Regions from separate parts of the Extibacter sp. GGCC_0201 genome, predicted to be linked through region 1. Evidence: riboswitches for the same ligand, from Rfam matches in the RefSeq annotation. Region 1 holds a riboswitch; the other holds the start of a gene.
The links. A riboswitch is a leader RNA that binds a small molecule or an ion and turns the genes downstream of it on or off. The one in region 1 is predicted to bind thiamine pyrophosphate.
Positions count from the first base shown of each region.

Region 1 (16,202 bases):
CGGATTTTTACAGAATATACAGGTATCACGATTCATAAGTATCTGCAAAACCGCAGGCTGACGGTAGCTGCGGAAAGATTGGTCAAAACAGATAAGCCAATAATAGAGATTGCCTATGATGCGGGATATGATACGCAGCAATCCTTCTCGTACGCTTTTAAGCAGGTATACCTATATCCACCTAAAGTTTACAGGGATATGGGAGTTTTCCTGCCAGTACAGAAGCAAATATCCATAAGCTATGCCTTTATCTTCAACTATTACAGAAACACTACAAGAATAAGGGAGATTGCGGCATGAGTACAATACCTTATGTAATTGAACGGACGAGTCGTGGAGAAAGGAGCTATGATATCTTTTCCCGGCTATTATCAGATAGGATTATCTTTTTAGGAGAAGAAGTCAGCGACACTTCCGCCAGCCTGGCTGTAGCGCAGATGCTTTTTCTGGAAGCGCAAGACCCTGATAAGGATATTCAGCTGTATATCAACAGTCCGGGCGGCTCTGTATCAGCAGGATTTGCAATTTATGACACCATGCAGTATATCAGATGTGACGTTTCAACAATATGTGTAGGACTTGCAGCAAGTTTTGGCGCTTTCTTGCTGGCAGGCGGTACACATGGCAAACGCATGGCATTAACCAATTCGGAAATTATGATTCACCAGCCTGCCGTACATGGCAATGGAATTCAAGGACAGGCCAGCGATATAAAAATAATGTCTGAACATATACAGAAGAATAAGCAGAGATTAAATCATATACTGGCAGAAAATACCGGACGTACAATAGAGGAAATCAAGCGGGATACCGAAAGAGATAATTTTATGAGTGCAGCGGAGGCCTTAGAGTATGGTTTGATTGATTCCGTTATCTCTAAGAACAGCAGCGAATAAGAACCGCCCCCTCGTTCTCTATCTCTTCATATGGCAAAGCCGCCTGTACAGCTTCGCGCTGCACAGGCGGCTTTTGCTATACTTGTAAATATATAATAAACAGCATATAACAGTTGACAACAGTTGCATACTGTTATATACTGTTTATACAAGGAGGGATGACATGAAGTTGATTATAAATAATTCATCCATGCAGCCCATATATGAACAGATTGTCACCCAGATCAGAGCAATGATCATGAAAGGTACATTAAAGGAAGATGAGATGCTGCCGTCTGTCCGCGTACTGTCCAAGGAACTTAGAGTAAGCGCGCTTACGGTAAAAAAAGCATACGATGCCCTTGAACAGGAAGGATTTGTTGTTACGGTCCATGGGAAAGGAAGTTTCGTGACATGCGCGAACCAGGAGCTTATGCTGGAAGAAAAGCGCAGAGAGGTAGAAGCTGATCTGGAAGCGGCAATCCGAAAGGGAAAGAGCTGTGGGATGAATAACAAAGAAATAACAGAATTATTTCAAATTATCTTGGAGGAATAGCTATGCTGGTGAAGATGGAACATGTGAAGAAACATTATAAGGACTTTGAACTTGACTGTTCACTGCAGGTGGAAGAAGGAAGGGTAACAGGGCTGATAGGCCCCAACGGTGCAGGCAAGAGTACGGCCTTCAAAGCGATACTGAATCTGATAGATGTAGATGCAGGTGGCATAGCCGTGCTTGGTAAGTCAAATGACAGGCTTACCCAGGATGACCGGGAGAAGATTGGTGTGGTACTTTCCGATTCTGGATTCAGCGGCTACCTGTCGGTAAAAGATATCATACCGGTATTGAGCAATCTGTACCGCAGATTTGACAGGACGGCATTCGTGAACATGTGCAAAAAGTTCAATATCCCGCTTGACAAGAAGATAAAGGAATTCTCTACAGGTATGAAAGCGAAGCTGCAGGTAATCAGCGCCATGTGCCATGGTGCACGCCTCCTCATCATGGATGAGCCGACGGCAGGGCTGGATGTGATTGCAAGAGACGAACTCCTGGATCTGCTCCGCGGTTATATGGAGCCGGGAGACAGGGCTATCCTTATCAGTTCCCATATTTCCAGCGACCTGGAAGGGCTGTGTGATGATCTGTACATGATTGACGGTGGGAAGATCATACTCCATGAAGAGACGGATGTACTGCTCGATGAATACGGTGTTCTGAAGCTGACAGATGAACAGTATGAAAAGCTGGATAAGGAACATATACTGGCCTGCAAGAGGGAAGGCTTCGGGGTGAGCTGCCTGACGGCCCAGAAGCAGTTCTATATGGAGAACTATCCGGGGATAGTGATTGAAAAAGGGAGCATTGATAAAGCAATTACAATAATGATTCGAGGTGAGGCATAATGAAAGGTTTATTAATTAAAGATATCAGGTTATTAAAGAACCAGAAGCAATTTTTCCTTATCATCTGTCTGGTCGGTACTATGCTGCTGTTTACGAGTGGAGAACCATCCTTTGTAATCAGCTACATGACCTTTGTATTCTCCATGTTTACACTGAGTTCCATCAGCTATGATGAATATGACAATGGACTTGCTTTTCTGTTCAGCCTTCCCATCAGCCGGAAAAAGTACGTAAGGGAAAAGTATGTGTTCGGCCTGCTGCTTGGAGGGACGGCATGGACAGTAACTACGGCTGTCGTATCGGCATACATGACGTGGAAAAAGCAGGAGATAGACTGGAAGTCATGGCTTGTTACTGCCTGCATATACCTGGCGCTATTTGTGGTATTCCTTCTTATCATCCTTCCGATACAGTTTAAATTTGGGGCGGAAAAGGGCAGGATAGCTATGCTGGGGGCGATGGGAATCATATTTCTGTCCATATATGCCGGGACGAAAATTGCTGGCAAGATTGGTATTGATATCGATGCCGCACTGATGAGGATTGGGGCGGCAAGTACCGGAGAAATCATTGGCACATTAGTAATCGCCTGCTGTGTGATAGCAGTGATATCGTATAATGTATCTCTCAGGATAATGAAAAAGAAGCAATTCTGATAGTGCATACCAGAGGAAACTGGTGTATAATATAACTAAATATAGATTGGTGGAGACGGCGGAGCCGATAATTGTATAATGCTTCTTCCTGTGCAGCCTTGCTGCGCAGGAAGAAGTTTTTTCTATCCGATTGTGCCGGACAAAGGGGGAATTGATATGGGAGAAGGTCAAAAGACCGCCCAGTACGATAAGATGACAAAGACTCCGGTACCGAACCTGATTATAAGGCTTGGTATACCGACGGTGGTTAGCATGCTCATTACGAGCATCTACAATACGGCAGATACGTATTTTGTCAGCAGGCTTGGCACGAGTGCAAGCGGCGCGGTAGGTGTCGTGTTCAGCCTGATGGCCGTGCTGCAGGCATTTGGCTTTATGTTCGGGCACGGGGCCGGCAGCATCATATCTAGGAAGCTTGGCAAGAAAGATACAGAGAGTGCCAGCAGATTTGCTTCCACGAGCTTCTTTTTATCCATAGCGGCGGGCGCTGTCATCGGGGTCTGCGGTATCGTATTTCTGACACCGTTCATGCGTCTGCTCGGAAGTACAGAGACGATACTGCCGTACGCCAGACAGTACGGGTTCTACATATTGCTGGCAGGGCCGTTCATGACAGGGAGCTGTGTGCTGAATAATATTCTCAGGTATGAGGGGAGGGCGGCCTATGCCATGGTCGGCCTTACCACCGGAGGCATCCTCAACATGGCAGGCGACCCGGTCCTTATGTTCGGGCTGAACATGGGGGTGGCCGGTGCGGGGCTCTCTACGGCGATCTCGCAGATGATCAGCTTCCTGATTCTTCTGGCTATGTTTTTGACAGGGAAGACAGACAGCAAGCTTTCGGTGCGGCTCATAACAAAGGATATCCATGACGTGGCACGTATCGTCGCGACTGGATTTCCAAGCCTTATACGTCAGGGCATGGGGAGCATATCTACCTTGCTGCTGAATCACCAGGCCGCAGTATACGGAGATGCGGCGGTGGCGGCTATGAGCATAGTCAACCGAATCTGCATGCTTATCTTCTCTGTCGGCCTCGGCCTTGGCCAGGGGTTCCAGCCGGTTGCTGCATTTAACTATGGAGCGGAACAATATGACAGGGTCAAGAAGGGATTCTGGTTCACCGCAGCAGCAGGAGAGGTTGTCATCGGCAGTCTCGCGGCTGTATGTCTGCTTGTGTCTTCTCAGGTGATAGGAGTATTCCGTGATGACCCGGAAGTTATCCGGATAGGCGTATTTGCCTTGCGGTGCCAGTGTATCGCTTGCTTTTTCCAGCCAGCTTCGGTATGTGCGAATATGATGTTTCAGAGTGTAGGAGAGAGCGGGAAGGCTTCGTTCCTGTCTGCACTTCGCAGCGGCATCTGCTTTATCCCGCTCATCCTGGTGCTGCCTGCGGCATTTGGCCTGAGAGGCGTGCAGACGGCGCAGACGGTGGCTGATGTCCTGGCGTTTCTTATATCTGCGCCGCTGGCTATCTCGTTCCTGCGCAAGCTGGACTGCAAAGAAAAATACAACAAAATTAAATAATAATATTAAAAATGTCAATATTAAAATTAAAATAATTAATTTAAATATTGACATTTTTAATTATACAGATTATATTAGTAATATGAGAAAGGAAGTGGACGCATGAAAAAAGTAATCAGTCAGTGTCCGGTCTGCGGCGGAGAGCTGAAAGTGGCCCGTCTGAAATGTGCGGGGTGTGATACGGTGATAGAAAATGATTTTACATTAAGCAAATTTGATTACCTCTCCGGTGAGGAGCTATATTTTACCGAGACGTTTATCCGGTGCAGAGGTAATATTAAAGAAGTGGAAAAGGAACTGGGCATCTCCTATCCGACTGTCCGGGCTAAGCTCGATGGTGTCATTAAGAAGCTGGGATATGAAGAGGGCGCGGGGCAGGATGAAGAGATGCAGAAGCGCGAGGCTGTGCTGAAAGCACTGGAACAAGGGCAGATAACGGCAGAAGAGGCGATACGGCAGCTGAAATAAGAATAAGAATGGAATCATAGAAAAGGAGCATCAATATGGATGAAAAATTAAGGATATTAAAGATGGTAGCGGACGGTACGATTACAGCAGAAGAGGCTGCGGAGCTTATGAATGCAATGGGAGTGGAGGATACGAAACAGACTCCGGCCAGAAAGAATTATGACAAAAAGATGTTCCGCATCGTCGTGGATGGCAGCGGAGAAAAGGTGAACATACAGTTTCCGGTAGGAGCTGTCAAGAAGATACTTAAAGTTACAGGGCGGCTTCCTATCCCGGAGAAAGACCTGCAGGGCGTGAATCTGGAAGAGATGATGGATGCCATATCGGAATGCCTGGACAGCGAGATAGAAGGCGACTTTATCAGTGTGGAGGCCACGGACGGTACGAGAGTAAGAATATACGTGGATAAGTAGAGGGCAGCCGGATGAAAATAATTATAAGGACGGAACGTTCGTATCCATCAGGCTGTGATATGACAGATGGACTTTTCTACCACTTACTTGCAGATTATTACCACTTGCCCGATTAAGGTTTACTTTCAGACCTCATTATGGTTATATAGGACCAGGGAGAGGGACAGATGAAGATACGGATTGAGATTGAAGACAATTTAAAAGAAGCAGAGATCATTATCAGGAGCAGCGTGCTGGATGAGGAAGTTCAGAAGATTCAGAGGGCAGTGGCGGATATCGTATCCATGGAGCAGAGGCTTGTGTTCTATAAAGGGGATACTTCCTATTATCTGCCGCTTGAAGATGTGCTGTTCTTTGAGACAGAGGAGAGCGAAGTACATGCTCACACAAGGAAAGAAATATACCGGACGAAATACAGGCTGTATGAGCTAGAAGAGATGCTGCCCGGTTATTTCATGAGAGTGTCCAAATCTACCATCCTGAACACGAGGAAGATCTATTCCATGACTAAGTCGCTCCCGGCTTCGTGCACGGTAGAATTTCAGGGAACACATAAGCAGGCATATGTTTCCAGGTATTACTACAAGCCACTAAAAGACCGATTAGAAGAAAAGAGGTAGACATATTATGAAAAAAGAACGAATATTCTGGGGATTATTTTTTATCGTAAGTGGTATTTTCCTGATTGTAAGCCGTATGGGCGTGCTCGGAGATATCGGAGTGTTCAGCCTTCTGCTCACTGTATTTTTTGCGGCTTGCCTCATAAAAAGCGTAGTCCACAGAAGCATAACAGGAGTATTGTTTTCCGTTGCGTTCCTCTGCATCATTTATGCGGGTCCGCTGGGCATAGAGTCCATAACTCCATGGCCGGTACTTGGAGCGGCACTCCTTGGAAGCATCGGATGCAGCTTCTTATATCATCCGAGGCGGAGCTATTATCATCACCACATAAGCGGCGAGGAATCTGTAGAGACAGTGGATTGTGCACAGATGGAGTTCTCCACGACATTTTCCGGGAGCATCAAATATGTTAATTCTGATGATTTCCAGAGCGCTGATCTTCACTGCGCGTTTGGCTCGCTTAAGGTGTACTTTGACAATGCTGTCATACAGAACGAAGAGGCAGTGCTTCATCTGGATGTATCATTTGCAGGTGTGGAACTATATGTTCCGAGGAACTGGACCGTCGTCAACAAAGTAAGTGCGGCTTTTGGAGGCATCGATGAGAAGAACAATAACCATTCCTCAGGCGGACCGGTCGTAAAGCTGACGGGAAAAGTGAGCTTTGGCGGTGTGGAAATCATATATGTATAAAAAAGAGGGATTAGACGATGAAAGTAGAAAAGCTCAGTCTGTTTCAGAATCTGACGGAGGATGAGATAAAGCGAAGTCTCATCTGCTCCAAAGCATATGTAAAGACGTATGGAAAAGATGAATATGTGTTCCGGCAGGAGGATACGCCGGAACACCTGTATTTTATCCTGTCGGGGGAAGTGGAGCTAGGGCAGGTAAATGCGCTTGGAAAGCAGAACTATGTGGATTTCGTAAGGGAAGGGCAGGGGTTCGGCGAAGTGGATCTCTTCCTGGAACATGAGAGCTATGCGTATTTTGCGGCGGCTAGAAGAGAGACGGAAGTGCTGGCGGTATCGAGACACTTCTTCTACAGTACGTGTGAGAAGAACTGTGCCCACCACAGCAAGATTATCTTCAACATGATGCGGCTGTTTGCCCAGGAGGCAGAGAAGAATACGAAGAAGATACATCTGCTTACGTGCGGGACGCTGAGACAGCGGATAGCATATTACATGACAGACTTAAGTGCAGGGCGGGAGAAGATGAGGCTTCCCATGAACAGAGAAGACCTTGCAGCATATCTAAACACTACAAGGCCTTCCCTGTCAAGAGAATTATCGTGGATGCAGGATAGAGGAATCCTTAAAATTACTGGAAGAAATCACGTCCAAATCTTAGATTTCAATCTGCTTCAGGACGAACTGGAAGGGATGTAAAGCTACTCTTCTACGATGAATACATCCTTTCCAAGTCCGCAGACCGGGCATACCCAGTCGTCCGGGATATCTTCAAATGCAGTTCCCGGCGCGATGCCGCCGTCCGGATCACCAACCTCCGGATCATATACATATCCACATGGTTCACATAAATACTTTTTCATTTCTATTACCTCCATATTATCTTTCTTATCATTGTTGTATAAAGAGGGCTTATGCCCCGGCTTTCCACAATCCGTGCAGATTGCAGTATTCATATGCAGCGACAAATTCGTCTCCGTCCTCCAGCGTGAAGACTGCTTTTGGCTCTTCACCTGGCATGAGCCTGCGGTACTGACCGCCCATCTTCGTCTCGATAAAGATGACGGTGATGGAATGCTCCTCCAGCATCGGATGTGAGACAGAGCCTATGGATACCTCGACACTGTTTCCGTTGACGTTTACGACAGGTACGTGCTTTTCCTGTGCCGCGTCCGTCGTGTTCGCAGTAAGTTCCTCGATTTGCGGCGCTTTATTCTGATCCCCAATCGCGACAAGTTCTAAAAATATATTGTGAGAGTTCTGGTCTTTGTAAAAATTTCCCATGTAAAAAACCTCCTTCATTTTATTTCATTTAGTTTATGTTCTTTCTGGTAATAGAATACATAAAAACAAAAATGATTTCCGTAACATTTGTTACAAAATCCGAAAGTTTTAAATTTCCGTAAAGCAAGGTAATAATTATAAATAAAAATTTAATGAATATCATTAAATAATGGTTGATATATATTAATTCATATGTTATTATTAGTGAAAAAGAAGGGGGTTAATCAGATGGAAGAAAAGAAAACGAAGATGGATGATGTAGAAAACGAAGAGCAATATTTTTCTCTCAAATTTCGTATTTTACTATATACGGCTCTTGTTTTAACAGGAATGTCGACACTAATGGGAATATTGATAATTCCCATGTTTTTGGAAGCTTTAATGGGTAAAGGAGGAATAAAGCTTGAGGAAGGAGCCTATAATGGATTCTACTGGCAGTTCGTATTTTGGTTATCGTTATCTTTATTCTTCTTTATGCTTATGAAGATAAAAAAAAGCAAGAAGCCATTTTCAGACAGGATGATCAGATGCTTTATGATGATAGGAATATTATTCGTGGCAGGTGCAGTTTTGTTCCCATTTTTTCCAAACTATGCAATGCCTAATTTTCTTCTGTTTTCTACCAAGGGTATATTTGTGGACGGGTGGCCGTTTATAGGTGGTATTGTGCTGATTCTCGTCAGCCAGATTATGAAATATGGTCTTAGATACCAGAAAGAAATCGATACGCTTATATAGCAGGAGGTAGAGGAATGGCGATAATATTACGGCTTGACCGGATGATGGCAGACCGCAAGATGTCATTGAACGAACTGTCAGTAAAGGTCGGCATATCTAATGTGAACCTGTCGAACCTTAAGACGGGAAAGGTAAAGGCGATACGGTTCTCTACGCTTGAGGCCATCTGTGATGTGCTGGACTGCCAGCCCGGCGACATATTGGAATATGAAAGGGATGAAAAATAATAAATCTTTAAGATTTAAGTCCCGCAATCTTAATAATAAGCTGGTAAAATATACCTGTTGGATTGTTGTTGCCCAACAGGCATATGTCATGCAGAAAGGAAGGGATAATCTGTGGAAATTATCGATCTTACCTATACGTTAGACAAAGATACTCCAGTGTGGCCAGGGACGCCGAAGCCAAGGCTCGGCAGCTTATGCGGCTACGGAAGCGACGGCTTCAGGGAGACGGCCCTGACGCTTACCTCACACACGGGCACCCATATGGATGCACCGGCCCATCTGTTCGCAAAGGGAAAGACGCTGGAACATTTTCCGACAGCCCAGTTCCTTGGCAAAGCAGCGGTCATAGACTGCACCGGAATCAAAGAGGGCGAGTATATCACATGTAAATACATAGAACCGGTGAGAGAGCTGGCGGATGCAGCTGATTTTCTGCTGTTCAGGACAGGATGGGAAGAGTTCTGGGGACAGGAGAAGTACATGAGACATTCTCCGGGACTGGAGGCCGATACGGCAAAGTATATTGCCAGGGCAGGTAAAAAAGGAGTAGGTATAGATACGATGAGCATCGATACGGCGGACGCCAGGGAGCTTCCCGCGCATAAGGTGCTTCTTGGGACGAACCAGATGGTAATCATAGAGAATCTCTGCAACCTGGGGAAACTTGGGGACGCTCTTGTAGACTTCATCGCCCTACCACTGAAGTATGAATGTGCAGACGGTGCGCCTGTGCGGGCGATAGCATATATTTGACACCTTATTGAACATTAGCAGTTCAATAAGTATGCCTGATTGAACAAAAATACTGGACAACTTTGAATCTTCGGCGATACAATGGTTAAGATGAACAGTGAGAAAGGCAGGAGATTCTTTTGAGAGAACAGTTGACAGAAGGTGACGTGCGCAAAATTAAAGAAGAGATAGAATACCGCAAGCTTGTCGTGCGCAAAAAAGAGCTGGAGGCCGTGAAAGAAGCCAGAGCCCAGGGGGATCTGAGCGAGAACTTCGAGTACAAGGCGGCAAAGCAGGACAAGAACCGGAACGAAAGCCGCATCAGGTATCTGGAGAGGATGCTGAAGACAGCGAAGATCGTCTCGGATACGTCCGGGGAGGATGAGGTCGGAATTAACAATACGGTGGAGCTGTACTTTGAAGAAGATGATGAGACGGAGACGTACCGGCTCGTCACAAGCGTACGCGGCAATTCTCTGGAGGGACGTATCAGCATAGAGTCGCCACTGGGGAAGGCGATACTGGGACACAAAGTGGGAGACCGGATCAGAGTGAAGACAAGTGGGGAAGATGGATACTACATCGTTGTCAGGTCTATTGATAAATCAACGGATGAGAGTGGTGATAAGATACGCAAGTTCTGATTTTTCGTCTGCATGTCCCATTCTACCGTTGCAAATTCTGGAAAACGTAGTATAATGAAGATTGTGAAAACAACATAGCAACAAGGGGGGCTCGCGGAAAGCGGGCTGAGAGTAAGCTGTCATTGCTTTGACCCGTAACCTGATTTGGATAATGCCAACGTAGGGATATAGCGTGAGTAATATTAACGGATATGTCAGACTTTGGCATATCCGTTTTTTCAATATTTATATCAAAGGAGGAAATAAAAATGCTGGGAATCTGTTTGGACGAAGTGAGAAGGCAAGGCACGCTTGTACATAACATCACGAACTATGTAACGGTCAACGATGTGGCGAACATGCTCCTTGCCTGCGGGGGGAGCCCGATTATGTCGGATGAGGAGAAAGACGTGGAAGATATCACTTCTATCTGCAATGGGCTGAATATCAATATCGGCACGCTAAACCGTCGGACGATAGAAGCGATGCTCCTTGCGGGAAAGAAGGCAAAAGGACTTGGGCACGCCGTGCTGCTCGACCCGGTAGGCGCCGGTGCGAGCCGGCTGCGTACAGAGACTGCACTAAAGCTGATGGAAGAGATAAGCTTTGACGTCATCCGGGGCAATATATCGGAGATTAAGACGTTAGCGTACGGAAGCGGCAGTACGAAAGGCGTGGATGCAGATGTGGCCGAAGCGGTGACAGAGGAGAACCTTGATGAGGCCGTTGCCTTTGTAAAGGCATTTGCAGCGAAAGCGGGATGCATTGCAGCCGTCACGGGAGCCATTGACCTTGTGAGCGACGGCTCAGACTGCTACGTGATACGGAACGGCCGTCCCGAGATGGGAAGGATTACAGGGACTGGATGCCAGCTGTCCGGCATGATGACTGCATTTGTCGCCGCCAATAAAGGGCAGGAGCTTAAGGCTGCCGCAGCTGCCGTGTGCGCCATGGGCCTCGCCGGAGAGATCGGGTGGAACTATATGCAGGAAGGCGAAGGGAATGCCACGTACCGGAATCGAATCATCGACGCGGTGTACAACATGGACGGAAAGACGCTGGAGCAAGGAGCGAAGTATGAAGTGCGATAAAAAGAGCCTGCTGCTATACGCAGTGACGGACAGAAGGTGGCTCGGAGCGGACACGCTGTCCGGACAGGTAGAAGAGGCGATCAAAGGCGGCGTGACGTTCGTCCAGCTGAGGGAAAAGAATCTGGATGAGGGCCGGTTCCTCCGGGAGGCAAAGGAACTGCAGCAGCTTTGCAGGAGATACGGCGTTCCGTTCGTCATCAACGACAATGTGGAGATAGCAGCCGCGATAGGTGCAGATGGTGTGCATGTGGGGCAGAGCGATATGGAGGCAGGGGATGTCCGGGACAGGCTCGGACCGGATAAGATTATCGGTGTATCTGCTCAGACGGTAGAACAGGCGCTGCTTGCCGAGGCGCGGGGGGCAGATTACCTTGGCGTGGGAGCCGTGTTTTCTACCGGTTCCAAAGCAGATGCCGTGGAGGTGAGCCAGGACACGCTCAAGGATATCTGCAGAGCGGTAAAGATTCCGGTCATCGCCATAGGCGGAATCAATCAGGATAATATAGGCAGTCTTGCAGGCAGCGGAATCTGCGGCGTCGCGGTCATCAGCGCGATATTCGGCGCAGGGGATATCGAAGAGGCGGCCAGGGAGCTGAAAGCTGCGGCCGGGAAAATGGTGGGAGCATGATCAAGGGAGCCATATTTGATATAGACGGGACGCTTCTCGATTCGATGCCTGTGTGGGACGAAGCGGGGGAGCGTTATCTGAAGTCCATAGGCCTTGCCGCAGAGTACGGGCTTGGAGAGAAGATGTTCTCCATGACGATGGAGGAAGGAGCACGATACCTGAAGGAGACATACCGGATTTCGGACAGCACCGCCGGTATTGTGGACGGAATCAATCGGCAGATTGAGGAGTTCTACCTGTATGAGGCAGAGATTAAGACCGGGGCGGAAGAGTATCTTGACAGGCTTGCGGAAAAGTCCGTACGGCTTACGGCGGCCACATCCAGCGACCGGTATCTTGTGGAGGCGGCCTTCGTCCGTCTCGGGATTGACAGATACTTTGATGAAGTATTCACCTGCTCCGAAGCAGGGGCAGGAAAAGATAAGCCGACAATATACCTAAAGGCGGCTTCCTGCATGGGCACGAAGCCGGAAGAGACGCTCGTATTTGAAGATGCATTGCATGCGATTGAAACATCCGTGGCATCAGGCTTTATAACTGTTGGGATATACGACGCCTCAAGCGAAGGACAGCAGGAAGAAATCTGCCGTAGGGCGCAGCTGTACCTGAAGGCATTCGGTGATTTCGATACATTTTGGAAATCAGCATCAGCATGTTGATTTGAAGCGGCTGATTGGGGGCACCACCTTCCGCCGCTATATAAAATTAATGCTAGTAACACACCCTCAGCTGACGCGAGGAGATATTACGAAGAAAAGAGGAAGAAAAAATGAGAACAGCATTAACAATCGCTGGAAGTGATTCCAGCGGAGGCGCCGGCATCCAGGCAGACATTAAGACGATGACCGCAAATGGCGTATACGCCATGAGCGCGATAACCGCACTTACTGCACAGAACACGACCGGCGTGACAGGGATTATGGAAGTAACTCCGCAATTTTTAGAAGAACAGCTCGATGACATATTTACCGATATCCGTCCAGATGCGGTAAAGATAGGTATGGTATCGGCGGGCCCGCTTATTAAAGTGATTGCCTCTGTGCTGAAGAAGTATGAGGCAAAGCATGTGGTAGTGGATCCGGTCATGGTGGCGACGAGCGGTTCCAGGCTCATCAGCGACGATGCCATCGAAGTGCTCAAGGTATCGCTTCTTCCGCTGGCGGAAGTGCTGACGCCGAATATTCCGGAGGTGGAGGTCCTGTCGGGAATGCGTGTAAGGACAGAAGAGGATATGGCGTCTGCCGCAGAGTACATCGGCAGAACCTACCACTGTGCCGTGCTCTGTAAAGGAGGGCATCAGCTCAATGATGCCAACGACCTGCTGTACCGGGACGGTGAATGCCTCTGGTTCCGGGGGAGGCACATTGACAATCCGAACACCCATGGGACCGGCTGCACGCTTTCAAGCGCCATCGCCTCGAACCTCGCGAAGGGATATGGCATGGAGGCTGCTGTGGAGCGGGCGAAGGCGTATATCTCAGGAGCGTTGTCCGCCATGCTGGACCTTGGGAAAGGAAGCGGGCCGATGAACCATGCGTTTGACCTGGAGAGCGAGTTCATCGGGGGCACAGATGAGGACAAGGGGGTATGGCTGTAATGGAAAAGAGACGTACTTCTATCTTTGAAAACGGTTTGATCTGGTTTGGCGCGGGCGTTTCCATTGCGGAGATCCTTACGGGCACCTATCTGGCGCCCCTCGGGTTCAGGAAAGGTCTGGCGGCCATTATCCTTGGCCATATCATCGGATGCACGATGCTCTTTTTTGCCGGGCTTATCGGTGCAAAGACGAGGAAGAGCGCCATGGAGACGGTTAAGATGAGCTTCGGACAGAAGGGCAGCCTGCTGTTCTCCGTATTGAATGTACTGCAGCTTACCGGCTGGACCGCTATCATGATATATGACGGAGCACTGGCGGCAGACGGGGTGCTGAATACGGGCGCGTGGATATGGTGCCTCGTCATTGGTGCCCTTATTCTGCTGTGGATTGCCATCGGCATTACGAATCTCGGGAAGATCAATACGGTAGCCATGGCGGCGCTGTTCGTGCTGACGCTTATCCTGAGCAAGGTCATATTCTTCGGTGGGGCACATGCGGGAATCATCTCAGGTGAAGGGATGACGTTCGGCGCGGCCGTGGAGCTGTCCGTAGCCATGCCGCTGTCCTGGCTGCCGCTGATCAGCGATTATACGAGAGAGGCCAAAACGCCGGTGAAGGCGACTGCCGTAAGTGCTGTAGTCTACGGTATTATCAGCTGCTGGATGTACGTGATTGGCATGGGCGCGGCCTTGTACACAGGCGAGTATGACATCGCCCAGATCATGCTGAAGGCAGGCCTTGGCATCGCCGCGCTTCTGATTGTCATCTTCTCCACGGTAACGACGACGTTCCTGGATGCCTACTCTGCAGGAGTATCCAGCGAGTCTATCATGCCCAAGCTGAACGGAAAGCATATAGCCGCTGTTGTAACGGTCATCGGAACCGCGGCGGCCATCCTGTTTCCCATGGATAATATTACGGACTTCCTTTACCTCATAGGGTCTGTATTTGCACCGATGATAGCGATTCAGATAGCAGATTTCTTCCTGCTGAAGAGGGACAGCAGCAAGAGACAGGCAGATATTGTCAGCCTGGTCGTCTGGCTGGCCGGATTTATCGCTTACCGCATACTTATGAACATCGACATGCCGGTAGGAAATACGCTGCCTTGTATGGCGATAACGATGATACTGTCAATCGTGGCAGAGAAGATAGCAAAGAGGGATACGAATGCACAGTCACTGTCCACGACGGATTGACTTGGCACGATGTATCTGCTATAATCATAAAAGATTGTGACAGATGGGAGATGAAAGGATGCATTCAACTTACTGCTAATGATGTATTTGCATAGGAAAGGCTGTCAGACGATATACGTATATCGTTTCTCTTTGTTATGCGCAGAGCAGGAAAGTGGAAGCATCCATCCGTCTATATAATATACTGGTATCTTCCGGCTTGATGGCCGGGGGATTGAGCTGCGTATAGAAGGCTGTGGGAATGTACTTTCCTGCAGCTTTTTCTATTAGACGCAATTGGATTGATCAGGCCTTTTAAGAGGAGGTATGTATATGTCGATGATTAACGTGACAGACTTAAGCTTTGCTTATGAAAGCAGCTATGACAGTATATTTGAACATGTGTCTTTCCAGATAGACACGGACTGGAAACTTGGATTTGTCGGGCGGAACGGCCGCGGCAAGACGACGTTTTTGCATCTTCTGCTTGGAAAATATGAATATGAAGGAACGATATCAGCCAGCGTGGAATTTGAATATTTTCCTTACGAAGTAGAGGACCCGGAGCGCCTGACGATTGATATCGTACAGGAGAGGAATCCCCACATACAGCTCTGGGAGATTATGAGGGAGCTGAATCTGATGGAGGTGGCGGACGATGTGCTGTATCGGGAGTTTAAAACGCTCAGCCATGGTGAACGGACGAAGGTGCTGCTGGCCGCACTGTTTCTCGGGGACAATCGGTTTCTGCTCATAGACGAGCCGACCAATCATCTTGACAACAGAGCGAGAGAAGCGGTGGCCAGATACCTGAACCGCAAAAGAGGCTATATACTCGTGTCCCACGACCGGCACTTTCTCGATGCCTGTACCGACCATATATTATCGATTAACAAGATGAATATCGAGGTGCAGAAAGGCAATTTCAGCACATGGTATGCAGGCAAAGAAGCGAGAGACCGGATGGAGGCAGAGCAGAACGAGAAGCTGAAGGCAGAGATAAAGCGGCTTTCAAAAGCCGCAAAGCAGACCGAGAGCTGGTCCGGCAAGGTAGAGAAGTCCAAAAGGGGGCAGCGTGTGGCCGGACTTCGCCCCGACCGCGGCGCCATCGGCCATAAAGCGGCAAAGATGATGAAGCGGTCCAAGGTGCTGGAGAAGAGACAGCATTCGGCGCTGGAAGAGAAGTCGAAGCTCCTGAAGAACATCGATTCGGCGGAGAGGCTGAAGCTATATCCGCTCCGGTACCATACAGACCGGCTGGCGGAACTTAGAGAGGTATCAGTCCGCTATGGGGAGAAAGAAGTGTGCGGCGGCGTTTCCTTTGAAATACGCCGTGGGGACAGGATCTGCCTGTCCGGGAGGAACGGCTGCGGCAAGTCCAGCATCTTAAAGCTTCTGCTCGGTGAAGATATCGCTTATGATGGGGATGTACAGGTGGGCAGCAGCCT
Region 1 covers NZ_JABFCH010000002.1:194,059-210,260, forward strand. The annotation lists gene HJV72_RS02245 (helix-turn-helix domain-containing protein) at 1-300, shown strand, start outside; gene clpP (ATP-dependent Clp endopeptidase proteolytic subunit ClpP) at 297-896, shown strand; gene HJV72_RS02255 (GntR family transcriptional regulator) at 1,060-1,431, shown strand; gene HJV72_RS02260 (ABC transporter ATP-binding protein) at 1,437-2,282, shown strand; gene HJV72_RS02265 (ABC-2 transporter permease) at 2,282-2,938, shown strand; gene HJV72_RS02270 (MATE family efflux transporter) at 3,095-4,465, shown strand; gene HJV72_RS02275 (DUF2089 domain-containing protein) at 4,568-4,933, shown strand; gene HJV72_RS02280 (SHOCT-like domain-containing protein) at 4,969-5,346, shown strand; gene HJV72_RS02285 (LytTR family DNA-binding domain-containing protein) at 5,514-5,966, shown strand; gene HJV72_RS02290 (LiaF transmembrane domain-containing protein) at 5,974-6,660, shown strand; gene HJV72_RS02295 (Crp/Fnr family transcriptional regulator) at 6,678-7,355, shown strand; gene rd (rubredoxin) at 7,358-7,519, opposite strand; gene HJV72_RS02305 (desulfoferrodoxin family protein) at 7,569-7,940, opposite strand; gene HJV72_RS02310 (hypothetical protein) at 8,169-8,678, shown strand; gene HJV72_RS02315 (helix-turn-helix domain-containing protein) at 8,693-8,905, shown strand; gene HJV72_RS02320 (cyclase family protein) at 9,017-9,658, shown strand; gene greA (transcription elongation factor GreA) at 9,778-10,281, shown strand; TPP riboswitch at 10,355-10,464, shown strand; gene thiM (hydroxyethylthiazole kinase) at 10,530-11,351, shown strand; gene thiE (thiamine phosphate synthase) at 11,338-11,979, shown strand; gene HJV72_RS02340 (HAD family hydrolase) at 11,976-12,638, shown strand; gene thiD (bifunctional hydroxymethylpyrimidine kinase/phosphomethylpyrimidine kinase) at 12,749-13,576, shown strand; gene cytX (putative hydroxymethylpyrimidine transporter CytX) at 13,576-14,775, shown strand; gene abc-f (ribosomal protection-like ABC-F family protein) at 15,088-16,202, shown strand, end outside.

Region 2 (16,202 bases), on a different contig from region 1:
CTGTCCGTCGATGTCCCAGACATGCTCCAGCACACTGTCCTTCGTCAGGACCTGTCCCGTATTCTCCATCATAAATTCCAGAAGGCGGTACTCCTTTGGCGTGAGATGGACTTCCTCTTCTCCAACCCAGACCTTCTTCTTACCCGGATGCAGCCTTAATCCGCGGCAGGAAAGCACCCTCTCCTGTCCGCCGGACCGCCGCGTCACCGCCTCAATTCGTCTGATGAGCACTTTCATCGGAAACGGCTTCACCACATAATCATCCGCACCTGCGTCAAAGGCCGCCAGCATATCCTTCTCTTCATCCCTTGCCGTCAGGAAGATGGCCGGTACTTTCCTTCCCTTTGAAATGTCTTTGAAAAGTCCTATCCCGCTGCCGTCCGGCAGGCCGATATCCAGTATGAGCAGTGCTGTCCTTTCGTCCGCCGCGACCGCTCTGGCCTCCTTACAGGTATAAGCCTGCAGCGTCTCATATCCTTCTTTTTTCAAGGCAATGTCCAGCGCCTTGTTCAGCAGCCTGTCATCTTCTATGATTCCTATCGTCATTACCCTTTGCATCTCCCCTCTTCTTATGCTTCAGCATTTGATTTGAGCTACATCTGTCATTATTTAAATCATCTAACTCTTGCTTTGTTTTGCGTACGATTTCTCAAAACATCCTATTTCTTAATTAAATACATTTTATCATAACTTATTAGATATTTCGCTATGAATTTAAGATATCCAAACTCGGTTCATCTGCACCAAACCAAAGCTTATCTCGACTCTGCTTCGCTTCATTTCGCTATATGTGCGCTGCACGGTAAACATACAAAAGAAGAGCCGATTGCAAATTTACTTGCATCGACTCTTCTTTTATGTGTCTGTCGCGCTTATACTAGATACTTAATTACTGACCCATCTGTGCCGCTACTTCAGCCGCAAAGTCTTCGTTCTTCTTCTCAAGACCTTCTCCGGTCTCAAAACGGATGAATCTTTTCACTGACATATTGGCGCCAGCCTCTTTTGCCACCTTCTCTACATACTTGGCAACCGTCAGGTCGCTGTCCTGTACGTATACCTGGTCCAGCAGGCAGATTTCTTTCATCTCCTTGTTGAGACGTCCGATGATCATCTTCTCGATAATGTTGTCCGGCTTGTCAGGATTCTCTACTTTAGCCTGGGCAAGCAGAATCTCTTTTTCATGGTCGATATATTCCTGTGACACTTCATCACGTGACGTGTACTTCGGAGACATTGCAGCAACCTGCATAGCCACGTTCTTCAGGCATGTTCTGATATCGTCGTTGACAACATCTGTATCGGCTTCTACAAGAACACCGATACGGCCGCCACCATGGATGTAAGATACGACACAGCCGTCCGTCACTACTTTTTCAAATCTTCTGATGTTCAGATTTTCGCCGATAACAGAGATTTTTTCTGTGAGGGCATCTTTCACCGTCTTAGATGTATCTTCCTTCCATGCCTCAGCCATGAACGCGTCCATATCAGCCGCGTCCGTGCCCACTGCCTGTTCTGTCACTGCTTTGACGAATCCCTGGAACTCGGCATTCTTTGCCACGAAGTCCGTCTCGGAGTTCACCTCTACGATTGCCGCCGTCTTATCGTCTTTTACTTCGGCCATGACAAGGCCTTCTGCTGCGATACGTCCAGCCTTCTTCTCTGCTTTGGCCTGTCCGTTCTTCCTCAGGTATTCTACCGCTTCATCCATATTGCCGTCTGTCTCGTTAAGAGCCTTTTTGCAGTCCATCATTCCCGCGCCTGTCATCTCTCTTAACTCTTTTACCATACTAGCTGTAATTGCCATCTTATCGTCCTCCATCTACATTATAGTCAGGAAGTTCCCTTCCTTTGAATTAGTTTGCTTCTGCTGATTCCTCGTAAGCGTCTTCGCCTTCTACGTATTCTTCTTCGTATCCGGTTGCTCCCTGGTTAGCTTCGATAACAGCATCTGCCATCTTGGAAACGATTAATTTAACTGCACGGATAGCATCATCATTTCCTGGAATCACATAATCCAGCTCTTCCGGGTCACAGTTCGTATCAGCGATTCCGATAAGCGGAATGCCAAGCGTATGTGCTTCCTGTACGCAGATTCTTTCTTTCTTAGGGTCGACTACAAAGATTGCATCCGGTGCTTTCTTCATCTCTTTGATACCGCCAAGGTTCTTCTCAAGCTTCTCCCATTCTTTCTTCAGCTGGATAACTTCTTTCTTAGGCAGCACATCAAAAGTACCGTCTTCTGACATTCTTTCGATTTCTTTCAAGCGGTTGATTCTGCTCTTGATCGTCTTGAAGTTCGTGAGCATGCCACCGAGCCATCTTTCATTTACATAAAACATTCCACAACGTTCAGATTCAGTCTTGATAGCGTCCTGCGCCTGCTTTTTCGTACCTACGAACAGGATGGATCCGCCTTCTGCTGCGATATCAGAGATTGCCTGGTAAGCTTCGTCTACCTTGCCTACAGACTTCTGTAAATCGATAATATAGATACCGTTTCTCTCTGTGTAGATGTATGGAGCCATCTTAGGGTTCCATCTTCTTGTCTGATGTCCGAAGTGGACACCTGCTTCTAAAAGTTGTTTCATTGATATAACACTCATGTCTTTTCCTCCATTTGGTTTTCATTCTTCCGCATATTTCTTTTCTGTAAGACCGTCTCCTCTGAGCTTAGGCACCGATACAGACAACCATATGCGTGTTTTTTTGCGACTGTTGTATATTACCACAAAAAGCCTGTAAATGCAAGGGTTTTCTTGCATTTACAGGCTTGATTCTACATTTTCTGAAGATATGGATTTCCGTCCTGCTCTTCCTGATTACCAGTAACGTCTGACCCCGAGTACGGTCCTGTAGTTCGCAGGGCTGCTGATCTTGATTCCACCGGCCGGATACGGCTTGCTGTTAGATGCGTGGACGATCTGGTTGCCCCCTATGTATATCGCCACATGGTCGCTGTACACGATGACATCACCTGGAAGTATATTCGAATATGCTACTGCCTTCCCTCCGGCGAGCTGTCCCCATGAATCCCTCGGTGTCGAAATGCCGAACAGCTTGTGTACGGACTGTACGAAGCCGGAACAGTCGGCTCCGTTTGTCAGGCTCGTGCCGCCATAGACATAAGGATTGCCTACATATGTACACGCTTTTGACGCAATCTGCTGTCCGAGAGATGCATTGCTCGGCTTATTCGTACTGTTGCCGCCGTTATTGTTGGACGGCTTGTTCGTATTGCTGTTGTTATTCGAGGGCTTGCTGGTGTTATTGTTGTTTGAAGGTTTGCTCGTATTATCGTTCGTATTGCCGGACGGCTTCGACATTCCGCCGTTATTCGTATCTCCCCCGGATGATGGCTTGCTGCTGCCTGGCGCTTCATCCGTTCCGCCGTTATCGATGGAAGCGGTCATGTTTTCCGTGTCTTGCGTCAGCGCTCCGAGCTGCTCCGCTGCTTCTTCCTTCGCCGCGGCCAGCTGTGTATCAAAGTCAGCTATCTGGCTTCTCATCTCGGACAAGGTCCCTTCCAGATTCGTCTGCTGGCTGCTCAGGTCTTCTGCCATAGCCTCCATCTCAGCCTCGCCGGATTCCAGTTCCTCTTTCAGTGACGCGACCTCATTTTTCGTCTCCACATATTCTTTGAGCATCTTTCTGTCGTAGGTATGTACTTTCTGCACGTACTCCGCCTTATTGACCAGATCGGAATAGCTCTTGGCGGATACGACCGTCTCAAGAAAGCTCGTATCGCCCTGTTCATACATGTACTGTATACGAAGCTTCATCGCCTCATACTGTTCCTGCTCTTTTTCGCTGGCCTCCTTATAGTCGCTCTCCGCCTGCGCGATACGCTCTTTCTGCCCGGCCATATCCTGCTTCAAGGCGTCAAATTGTACCAGAAGGCTGACCAGTCTGGCATTGACATCCGCAGCCTGGGCTTCCACTGCCTGCTTCTGCCCCTCCAGATTATCAACGCTGTCAGGTGCTGCCATTACAGGAGCTGCAACTAAAGAACTCATCACTAAAGTAGTGATGAGTGCCTGTCCGAATCGTTTTTTCATATTCTCACCCATCCTTATTAATCATTGTGCGGCAGAAATCTCTATCTCCTGTCGCTTTCTCTCATACGCCCCCGCATATCTAAGGTCAGAATACTACATTTTACTATTTTTTTCAATATATTTACAGAAATTGCCAGCTTTTTCCTACCAATATCTTGCATAACCGACTGCTCTTACGTTGCTGACCATGATATTGGTTCCGGTCTGCTGCGCCTCGATCATCTTGCCGTTGCCGATATAGACGCCTACATGCCCGGGCTTCCAGGCGATATCTCCCGGCTGTGGATTGGATACTTTCTTTCCGGCCGCATACTGCGCCTCAGAATTTCTCGGAATCGAGATTCCCGCGACACGGTGCGCATACTGGACGAGGCCTGAACAATCCAGTCCTACTCCCGGTGTCGTTCCTCCCCACTTATACGGAACGCCGAGCTGTGAATAAGCAGCGCTGACTATCGCCTGTGCGACCGCTGTATCTCCCTGTCCCTGATAGGATGGCTGTGACGTGGATGGCTTGCTTACGCCGCCTCCGGTGCTTCCTGGGCCTGCGTCTCCTGACGGCGTCTGTGCCGTCTCCTGCTGCCGTGCCTGCTGCTGTCTTGCCTCTTCCTCTTTCCTGCGTTCTTCGGCAGCCTTTTCAACCGCGGCCTGTATCTCGCCGTCGAGGTTGGCAATCTCTGCCTGCTTGCTCTCGAGTGTCGCGTCAAGACTGTCCTTGTCCGACTCGAACTGCTGCTGCATATCTTCCATGCTGGCCATCTCTTCCTCCAGCGTATCCTTAAGGTCAGCTACTTTCTGCTTCGTCTCCACATAAGCTGTCAGCATCTGCCGGTCATATGTATGTACATTCTGGACATATTCCGCCTTGTTTACAAGGTCTGAAAAGTTCTTAGCGGATACAAGCGTCTCTACAAAGCTTGTGTCTCCTTCTTCATACATGAACTTGATGCGGAGCTTCATGTCTTCATATTGTTCTTCTTCCTGCTTCTGGGCTTCCTTTAAATCATCTTCCGCCTTTGTAATTTCTTCACCCTTTTCTATCAGATCACTTTCCAGCTGGCTGATCTTCGACACAAGTTGTGTCAGTTCCTCCTGAAGGGAACCGACTTCACTTTCAGCCGCCGCTTTATTCTTCTTCAAATCGTCCACCGTAGGTTCAGCAAATACCGGCGTCGCTACGAGCGCGCTCGCCACGGACGCTACGATGACAGCCTGGGTCAGTCTATTCTTCATTATTTCACCTTTCCTGTTATTATACTTTTTTAGTGCTGATATTCCATATGGTAAAACCGTTGCACTTCTGGTGTCATTCGGGATATACCTGTCTAAAATTTCATATATACACGTAAAGGATACTATATATCGTTTCTTAATTCAACATTTTTCTGTAAAATGTGACAGGTAAATTATAGTACAGGTGATAGTTCTGGTATCAAAAAACGGACCGGTCGAACCGGTCCGCTGCTGCTTTACTAGAAAATTCTTCTGACACATTTGATAGGCCTGTATGTAGCGCTGCTGATCTTGATTCCGCCTTCTGGATAAGGTGCAGAATTTGATGCATGCACAATGCTGCCCCCACCGATGTAGATGCCGACATGGCCGCCGTAGAAAATCAAGTCTCCGGGCTGAGCCTCTGAGTAGCTCACCGCTCTGCCACAGGCCTCCTGCGCGGCATCGTTATGCGGTAGTGATACACCGAACGCTGCATATACTGCCATCGTAAAACCAGAACAGTCTGCTCCGTTCGTCAGGCTGCTTCCGCCATATACATATTTGTTGCCCACGAACTGGCACGCATAGTTGGCAACCGCTGAACCGCTGCCGCCGGATGGCGGTGCATAAGGTTTGTCATCGTTGCCGCCGTCGTTCCCTGAACCGCCTTGCTCTGTACCGCCTGCATCCGCATCATTCTGTCCTGCGCCGCCTGCTTCTCCCGCTGCCTGCTGCTCTTCCACCGCTGCCGCCAGCGCATCCTGAATGCTCTGATCCAGCTGTGCAATCTGAGACTGCTTGGAAGAAATCGTACTGCTTAAAGATACCTTCTCTTCCTGCAACGCAGCCTGCTTGGACTGCATATTCTCAACTTCTGTGTCCAGACTGTTCTTCAATGTCTCAACTTTTTCTTTCGTCTTAATATATTCTTCGAGTTTTTGCTTATCATAACTGTGCACATTCTGCACGTATTCCGCTTTGTTGACCAAATCGGAAAAGCTCTTTGCAGATAATAGTGTCTCTACAACGCTGCCGTCCCCTTCTTCATACATATACTGGATACGGAGCTTCATATCGCTGTACTGCTGGCGCTCCTGATAGGCCGCCTCTTCCAGCTCTTCGTTTGTCTTCACAACCGCTTCCGTCTTTTCCTGCAGCTCAGCTTCCAGTGACGTAATCTTCTCCAACGTCGCTGACAATTCGCTCTGAAGGGTATTGACCTCGCTCTCGGCTGCCGCCTTGCTGCTCTCCAGATCGTCTACCGACGGTTCTGCAAACACCGGCGTTACAACCAGCGCCCCCGCCAATAATGAAATAGTACACACTTTACACAGTTTCCTCATAAGTCTCTCCTTAGTCTAAGTATTCCCCTTACCAGTAACGTCTGTACCATGGTGAACCATATACATTCGCTACCCTAACTACATCCCCTGTGTGTGGTGCATGAATCATCTGTCCATTTCCTATATATATGCCGATATGGGTTCCGTAACATACCAGGTCTCCCGGCTGTGGGCTGCTGACAGCTTTTCCGCCGCCTCCCTGCACCTGCGATGTACGTCCGATACTGATTCCCGCTACTCTGTGGCAATATTGCGTAAGGCCTGAACAGTCAAGGCCTACTCCCGGTGTCGTGCCTCCCCATACATATGGCACCCCGAGCTGGCTGTACGCCGCGCTGACTATCGCCTGCGCTGTAGCGGTATTGCCTGTTCCGGTATAGTCGATACCGGAGGAGCTGCCTCCGCCGTTTCCACTGCCGGAACCGCCGCCTGTACCGGTACCGCCGCCTCCGTTATTGTCTGCCGCAGCCGCCTGGCGTTCCGCCTCCTGCTGTCTGGCCGCCTCTGCTGCCGCAGCTTCTGCCGCCGCCTGTATCTGCGTATCAAAATCTGCGATTTCTGACTTTTTCGTCTCAATCGTCGTGTTTAATTCATCTTCTTTACTTTCATACTCAGACTGCATACCCTCCAGGTTCGACTTTTCTTCCTCCAGAGTCGTCTTTAAATCCGCAATCTTTTTCTTTGTATCTACATATTCCTGAAGCTTGTCACGGTCATAGTCATGTACGTTCTGTACATATTCGGCTTTATTGACCAAGTCTCCGAAATCTTCCGATGTTACGATTGCCTCTACCGCGCTCGTATTACCTTCTTCATACATGAACTGGATACGGAGCTTCATGTCTTCATACTGCTGCTTTTCAAGTTCTTCTGCTTCCTTCAGGTCCTCTTCTGCCTTTGTGATTTCCTCCCCTTTGGCAATCAAGTCTTCCTCCAGCTGCCCGAGCTTGTTCAACAGATCTGTCAGCTGGCTCTGCAATGAACTGACTTGTTCTTCCGCTGCCTTCTTGTTCGCCTTCAGGTCATCTACCGACGGTTCTGCAAACACAGGCATCACAATCAAAGAACTGGTCAGCACTACCGTCACCAATGTAGCTTTCCATCTCTTCATAAATAATCATCCTTTTTACTTATTTTTAACTCCCTCATTCGTCTAACATAGACATAGTACCCCTACATCTAGGAATGATTATACCTTATATTGCCAAATTTTGCAATAAAATTTAATAATTTCGTAACAATTATCTTCATAGAATAATAAGGTCCGCTTCTACAATATATTCATTTCCAGCTGCTTCTGCCATTATCGTGCATTAAAAAAATCTGGCAGCTTATATAGCCGCCAGGTTCTCATTTTCACCCGGTTTGTTTGGGTAATCCGGTCTTTCTTCAATTCTTTGTATGAAGACGAACATCGTTGCCGCTACTGCCGCACATACGACTGTGACGATACCTATCCTCATGATATCCGCTGCCAGCCAGTCAAGCAGCTCATATTTCGTTGCCAGCACCGAGAATATGTTCATGACTACATGGGCAGCCACAGGCGCTTTTATGGAACCATATTTTTCATAAATATATGCCAGCATCAGACCGAGCACGAAGCTGTAGATCATCTGCACGAGGTTCACATGCAGTATCGCGAACACGACAGAGGAGTATATGGCTGACTGCATATATCCCGCCCCGGCCCTCAGGCGTTTGAACATAAGCCCCCGGAATACGAGTTCCTCACATACCGGCACCAGAATTCCAAGACAGATGATCTGAATCAGAAGAGGCGGCGTATACAGTATCTCCATCGTCTCCTCGTAAGTACCGCTTATGGCGGATACCCCGCTGATTGCAATCAGGTTGTTGAGGCCCCAGCACATCGCCACCGACATCAGAAGCACTGCCCCGTATTTCCATATAGGCGCCTTCTTGTTCGGAAGGATTCCTGACACCCGCTCCTTCACTCTGTCCTTGTGGAAAAGGATAAGCATGACAGGTATAGTGATGAATGCCGCTATCCCTTCGATAGCCGTCTGCCATTTCATAAGCTCCTCAAGTATGGCATTATACAGGTTCATCATCTGCTCCTGATTCTCCATCGCTTTCATAGCCGCGTCATAATGCGCTGACATATATAAGAAAGAACATACCATAGCACCGGCCATCATCGTGGCGAATGCGATTCCCCACTTGATGAGCAGCGGCCCCCACAGACGCATGAACCGCCTTCCGCCGCTCTCAACAGGCATCGGCGGTGTTCCATTTTGCTGCTGTTCCATAATAAACCTCACTTTCTTTCAATTACTCTCTCTATTCTACTTCTCATCAACGCAACATGCAATTAAAAAAGTATAAATTCTTTGAAACAATTCAAAGGGGTCAGACCCCTATGGCCATAGGGGTCTGACCCCTTCCGTACAACCCCCGTACTTGACACATCTGTATTTTCTGACTATTATAGTAGTTGAACGGGGCGCCGATATGGCTGAGATGGGCATGATTGTGTCCAGACCCTTATAACTTGATCCGGGTAATGCCGGCGTAAGGAAGGAGAATTTAATATGTCAAAATCAAGTATCAAGACCGGCACTTCTTCAAGTGCCGTCACTAAGAAACTCGTGTTTTCTGCAGTTGGAATCGCTCTTGCTATGGTGACTTCTTACATTAAAGTGTGGGAGATGCCTATGGGAGGTTCCGTCACTTTATTATCCATGTTGTTCATCTGTCTTATAGGATATTGGTATGGTCCGAAGTACGGTATACTGGCCGGGGCTGCCTATGGTATACTTCAGTTTGTCGTAGATCCGTACATGCTCTCGATTCCTCAGGTGGCGCTCGATTATCCGCTTGCTTTCGGAGCGCTCGGTTTGTCCGGTTTTTTTTCTGACAGGAAATATGGTCTGCAGACGGGTTATATCGTGGGCGTCCTCGGCAGGTTCATCTGCTCTCTTCTCTCCGGTGTTATATTTTTTGCATCTTATACGCCGGACGGAATGAATCCGTGGGCTTATTCCGCACTCTACCAGGGGTCATACCTTGGCGCCGAAGCTGTGATTACTCTTGTCATCCTAACGCTGCCGCCAGTCACGAAAGCGCTGAAACATGTCAAGGTGCAGACAGTCATCCAATAGGTATGAGACGCCGCAAAACAGTTCAGAATCTTCTGTTTTGCGGCATTTTTTTATAATAAATCTTATAATATCATTATCAAATATCACGGAGGTAATATAATAAATGGATAGGAATCATGAATTGCTCCTTCATCTTGACCGTCTACGTACGACGGAGCTAGGTGTCTTACGTATCAAGAAAAATCTTTCTCTGGACACGGATTACGTGGTTGACTGGTGCAAAGAGAAGCTGAAGCAGCCCGGCGCCTCTGCCACAAGAAAGGGGAAAAACTGGTATGCCCACTTTGACGGCTGTATCCTAACAATCAATGCTGACAGCTACACAATCATAACCGCACATAAGGAAAAGTAGCAGAACCTGTCTTTACTTTCTTCCCGGTTTGCAATATAATAGAAAAAAATTCTATATACCGGAATATGGGGAGGGAAAACATTTGGATGATTTAAATAAGCTGATAGCCGATAATTTAAAGGAAATTCGCAAATCCAAGGCATTGAGCCTGGAACAGGCGTCTTCCCTCACCTCCATCAGCAAAAGCATGCTGAGCCAGCTGGAGAGAGGTGAAGTAAACCCGACGATATCCACGGTTTACAAGCTTTCTCTTGGCCTGAAGGTGCCCGTAACGGCATTTACCGCGCCAAAGCCGACCCCGTTTTCAAGAACAAGTAAAAAAGAAGTCGCGCCTCTTATCAGCGATGACGGCCGTTACCGTCTGTATCCGGTCTTCAGCTTCCGGGACGGCCAGGATTTTGAAATCTTTGATTTTGAATTCGATGAAGGCGGACAGATGGCGGGCAACAGGCAGATGGCAGGCACGCGTGAGTTCATCACCGTATACAGCGGACAGCTGACGCTTGTGTTCAAGGACATGGAATATGTGCTGGAAGCCGGCGATTCCGCCGCATACAATGCCTTTGACGACTACATCTATAAGAATACAGGAAAAGGGATGGTTACTGCATGCATCGTCGTGCACTATCCGAATTAAGAAAGGAGAAAGAGACATGGACAATCAAAAGCAACGCGTATATGACGCACTGGACAAGCTGAAAATCAAGTATGAAGTAGTGGAACATGAGCCGGTACACACGATGGAGGATATGGACCGCCTCGGGCTTCCCGCCAAAGGAACGCTCTGTAAAAATCTGTTCCTGCGCGACGCCAAAGGTAAACGGCACTTTCTCGTGACATGTGATGAGAAAAAGACGGTTGACCTGAAATCACTCGGCCGTGCGCTCGGTGCGGGCAACTTAAGCTTTGCCTCAGAAGAACGGCTGGAGCAGTATCTGGGCCTTAAGCAGGGCAGCGTCTCTCCGTTCGGGCTCATGAACGACGCTGACCATGCGGTGGAATTCTTCATCGACAAGGACCTCGGACGCTGCAAGAGCCTTGGCATCCATCCGCTGGAGAACACGGCGACCGTGTTCCTGTCCTTCAAGGACCTGGACAAGTTTCTCTGGGATTTGGATGTAGATGTCATGAAAATCAAATTATAGCCATGTATGATACAAGGGACAGACTGGCCACTTTCAGCTCATCTGTCCCTTTCTTATACCGTATCAATGATATAATCATACAACCAGTCTTCCTGCATTTACGAGCACTTCTCCTCACGTTCCTCCGGCATTGCCAGTCTCACATATGTCCCCGACACACGCCCGACGGCGGCCTACCCGACATACCTGAGCGCCTCGATCGGCTGTTTTTTGGCGGCCTTATTCGCCGGATATATGCCAAAGATAATACCGATTCCCATGGAAAATGCAATTGATATCCATACCACGCCCAGTCTCAACGTGTAATTCATATCTTCTCCGCCCACACCTGATATAATCTGGAGCGTAACCCAGGACAGAAAAATTCCAGCCGCGCATCCCATCAGGCTGATCATGAGCGCCTCGATAAGAAACTGAAGCATGATGGTACCCTTCCCCGCCCCGATTGCCTTGCGGATTCCAATTTCCCGCGTGCGTTCTGTCACGGATACAAGCATGATGTTCATGATGCCGATGCCCCCCACGAGCAGGGAAATGGCCGCGATGCCCCCGAGCAGAAGCGCCAGCGTGCTTGTGACGCTTTCCATGGCTTCCATGACCGCAGACTGATTGATGACCGTAAAGGCGTCCTCATCCTGGTTGAACCGTTCCAACAAGGCCGTCGTCAGGGCGCTCTGTGCATCGTCGAGCGTCTCTTTGCTTGCAGCGGACGCGCAGAATGTCGTCACATCGGACGATACGTCATCCATAAGACGGATGAGGGACGTGTACGGAATATAGGCCTCATTATTTTCCGTTGTGCTGGAATCACTGTCCTTTGCAGCCAGCACGCCGATAATCTGATACTCCGTCCCATTCAGCTTTATCGCCTCGCCGATTACATCCATCCGCCCCATCACCTCTTTGGCAAGACCGGCATTGATGACCGCCACATTCGTATGGTTTTCCACATCTATATTCTTGATAAACCGGCCCGCATACAATTCCATCCCCTGGATGTCATAATAAGCGCTAGTCGTCCCATAAAGGGACGCGCTTTCCTCGGAATAGGAACTGGCCGCAGTCACACTGCTCTGCGCAACCGGCGCGGTTGCCTCGATCTCCTCATCTTCGGCCAGTTCGGATACATCCGCCAGCTTCAGCGGCCTGCCCTTGTCATCCTGCACCGTGACCGTCAGCAGATTGCTCCCGATACTGGATATCTGGTCCGTCACAGATTCTGTCGTCCCGCTTACGAGCGACACGAGCACGACAAGAGACATGACCCCGATGATGATGCCGAGCATGGTCAGAAAGGAGCGCATCTTGTTCGAGGCAATTGATTTCCATGCCATTTTTACAGCCTGCACTATCATGCTTCTACCTCCTTTACCTGGCCGTCCAGTATATGGATGCTCCTTTTTGCCTGCCTGGCTACGGAGTCGTCGTGGGTGATGAGCACAATCGTATTCCCCTGTCCGTGCAGCTCGTGGAACAGGTTCATAATCTCGTCTCCTGTCTTGGAATCCAGGTTTCCCGTCGGCTCATCGGCCAGAAAAAGGGACGGACACGTCGCAATCGCCCTCGCGATAGCAACCCTCTGCTGCTGTCCTCCTGACAGTTCATTCGGTCTGTGGGCTCCCCTTCCTTCCAGCCGTACCTTTGATAGGGCTTCCGTTACCCGCTCCTTTCTCTCGTTTTTCGGCACCCCCTGGTAAATCAGGGGCAGTTCTATATTTTCTGCTGCTGTCATGGTTCCAATCAGGTTGAAGCTCTGAAAGATAAACCCTATCTTCTTATTTCGTATCCGGGCCAGCTCCGACTCGGAATACGCTTCGATAGCCTGGCCGTCCAGCGTATACGTCCCCTCGTCTGCCATATCAAGGCATCCGATGATGTTCATCATCGTAGACTTCCCGCTCCCGGAGGGACCGACTATGCTGACGAACTCTCCTTCCTCTATCTGCATGCTCGCACGGTCGAGGGCGCGTACCTCCACCCCGCCGATCCGGTATATCTTGGATACATCATGAAATGTAATCATCTCTGTCCCCCTTCGCTCCCTTTACTGTTCATCCCCGTTGCCCGGCCCGTCCTGGGGCATGCTTCCCCAGTCCGGCATCTCGCCGTCTGGCATCTGTCCGCCATCCGGCATACTGCCGCCATCGGGCATCATCATGTCCTGACCGCCTATCACGCCGCCGGATTCTTCCGTACCGGTGCTGCCCGCTCTCAGATAATACACGGTATCTCCCTCGCTCAGCCCGCTTACGATCTCCACCTGGCTTCCATCGGACAGTCCGGTCTCTACTTCAACCTCATCCGTCAGATTTCCTTCCCCATCCTTTCCTGTATATACGAAAGCGCTGTCCCCTTTTTCCTGGAGAGCGCTGACCGGTATGAGCACCGCATGTTCCGATTCCTCGATGCGAATGGTTGCCGACGCGCTCATGCCCAGCATCATATCCTCTGTTTTCTCCAGCGTAATCTCCACCGGATATTTTGCGCTGCTGCTCCCTGATGATGCTGTCTGGGATACGTTTGTGACGGCCCCTTCAAATTCCTGCCCGTCCAGGGCATCCAGCGTGACAGCGGCCGGCTGCCCTTGTTCTACAGACAGGATATCCAGCTCATCTACTTGGATGGATACCGTTACATCTTCCCCAGACGCTATCGTAAATGCCGCCGCTTCATATGCACTGTACACGCTGCCGCCGGATGTGCCGGAACCGCTCCCGGATGTGCTGCCGCCCGAAGCGGCGCTCCCTGCACCGGCACTTCCTGTTCCGTAGGCATCCCCGGAAGCTGCCCCTGCTGCCTGTGCCGCCGCTGTGCCGGTGCTTCCTCCCTCCTTGCCGAGGGCAGAACTTCCCGACGCAGAACTGCTGTCCTGGCTGTCTTTTTTCGCATCATCTGCACTCTGCGCCACGGCTGTCTTGGCAAATCTGGCCTTTATCATAAGAATGCTGTCCCCGGAATCGCTTTTTTGCACTTCGCTTGTGACATCGGCTCCTTTTACCTCCGGGATAACGTTGGTGGAAAATTCATATCCGCTCTTTGCTGTCAGCTTAATCGTCGCTGTGTAAGCCGTATCGGCCTGAAAGACGTCTGCCGCACAGTTCCACGTGATGGTCCCTGTGTATGCGTCCGTCTCTTTTATGTTGGACTGCGGCTTCTGGCCGGCTGCCGGTGCCTCCACCGTAAGGCTTACGTCTGAAATATTCTGGACGCTTGTAATCGTATCTGCCGCGGAAAGCAAGAGAATCTCCGCACCGCTGCCCGTATCCGACATGGCCGCTGTCCCGCCGGAAGTACCTGATTCCTTTCCTGTCCCCGAAGCAGCTCCTGAGGCCGTATCTCCGGAGCTGGCGCCTGTCCCTGACGCCGTGCTCTGCGTAACCTCCGTGTCAGCGGACACATTGACGCTGTCGACCGTACCTGCACACGATGCTGTCACCGCCTTTGTCTCCAGCAGCGTATTGAGAGACGCTTCCGCGGCATTTAGCTCCTCCATCTGGCCATACAGCACCTTTGCCTCAAGGTATTCCGTAGTGCCGGAATCATCTGCATCGTCAGACAGGCTGTCTATCTGCTCCTGCACGCTTTCTTTGCTCTCTTTCACTTCCAGCAGTTCACTGGCGATGGACGCCTCGTCCAGTGTCGCCAGCGTCTGGCCTTCCTCCACCGTATCTCCGCTCTCCACCAGGACTTCCTTTACCTTGATTCCGGTGGGGACCACGACGTCCGTGGCCGTCCCGTTCTGAAGCGTTCCCGTGCCGACAACCGTCGTGCTGATGCTCCCTTTTTCCGCCGTTGCAGACTGGACCGTCCGCTCCGCCGCCTGGCTGCTCTTACCCTTTGCCCGTGCGATAAGCCCGACCACCAGTGCAAGAAAGAGCACCGCAACAATTACCACCGTTATCCAGAACGATTTCTTCTTCCTGGCCTGCCTGAGCTTCTGGCCCAATCCCTTCCTGTCTACACGTAGCGAAAACTTTTTAGCCTGATTCTCCATTATCTCCTCCTGTACCTGTAAATTATTTTTACAAATATCAACTACCATAAGATTACTGGAAAAATACGGGTATTCTGTGATTACAGTGTGAAAGAACTGTGATTTCAGTACAGCATAGTATGTTCGCGCTCAAATTGGGGACGGGATATTTTTAAAAATACCCCGTCCCCGGACAACCCGGACAATGCTACATTTTTTCTGTCTATTCTGGTATAATTATATAAATCGGTTTTTTCCGACATTACAAGATATGGAACCAGATGCAATATAGCTTAAACTGACCACATTGGCCGCTTCGGTGGCTAAGAAAGGATTGAAAGAAACTGAATGAAAGAAAGGGTATATAAGTTTTTTCTTGTCCTGATGGTGTGCCTGTCCCTGGGTTCAGGTCCCATAGCCCAAAATGAGATGGCCAAGATGCTTGAAGCGCTTTCAGGAACAGGTGAGGCGCAGGTTCAAGAACTTGATGAAGAGAAAGAGGAGGAAGAAAGAAAAAAATGGCTAAGATAAAATGGGGTATGGTGCTTATATGATAGGTATGATACCCCATACTACTTATTCTTTTATCTTTCTCCCCGGCAGCAGCATGAGCGCAGCGACGGCTGCCGCGGCAAGACAGATAACATCCAGCAGCATGGCGCCGAAGAGGTCGAAGCTTCTGCTGCTGATTCCCATAAGCCATGGGAAGATAACCGCTCCGCCTGCAATGCACAGGAACAGGGCGGTCGATATCTTTCCGAGGGCAGCCGGATACCACCTGTATCCTATCGTGAGCACGAGCGGGATGCACGCCCCGGAGAAAAGGCCGGCACCGGCCACTCCGGCTACGGTCACCGCCGGTACTCTGCTGACAATCCCTGCTGACAGACATGCCGTGCCGATCAGAAGGCCGGCCTTCAATATCCGCTCTTCCCCTGTGTATCTCGTCAAAACCGCGCTGGACAGACGGCTGAAGATAAGTCCGACC
Region 2 covers NZ_JABFCH010000007.1:44,746-60,947, forward strand. The annotation lists gene HJV72_RS06490 (response regulator transcription factor) at 1-558, opposite strand, end outside; gene tsf (translation elongation factor Ts) at 890-1,810, opposite strand; gene rpsB (30S ribosomal protein S2) at 1,860-2,609, opposite strand; gene HJV72_RS06505 (C40 family peptidase) at 2,826-4,061, opposite strand; gene HJV72_RS06510 (C40 family peptidase) at 4,206-5,294, opposite strand; gene HJV72_RS06515 (C40 family peptidase) at 5,534-6,619, opposite strand; gene HJV72_RS06520 (C40 family peptidase) at 6,648-7,730, opposite strand; gene HJV72_RS06525 (CPBP family intramembrane glutamic endopeptidase) at 7,951-8,892, opposite strand; TPP riboswitch at 9,073-9,178, shown strand; gene thiT (energy-coupled thiamine transporter ThiT) at 9,175-9,744, shown strand; gene HJV72_RS06535 (DUF3781 domain-containing protein) at 9,848-10,096, shown strand; gene HJV72_RS06540 (helix-turn-helix domain-containing protein) at 10,179-10,733, shown strand; gene HJV72_RS06545 (prolyl-tRNA synthetase associated domain-containing protein) at 10,750-11,241, shown strand; gene HJV72_RS06550 (ABC transporter permease) at 11,415-12,596, opposite strand; gene HJV72_RS06555 (ABC transporter ATP-binding protein) at 12,593-13,264, opposite strand; gene HJV72_RS06560 (HlyD family efflux transporter periplasmic adaptor subunit) at 13,286-15,235, opposite strand; gene HJV72_RS06565 (hypothetical protein) at 15,563-15,745, shown strand; gene HJV72_RS06570 (MFS transporter) at 15,791-16,202, opposite strand, start outside.
Region 2: it holds a riboswitch for thiamine pyrophosphate, as region 1 does, so the genes downstream of both, thiT (energy-coupled thiamine transporter ThiT) here and thiM (hydroxyethylthiazole kinase) in region 1, are expected to answer to the same signal.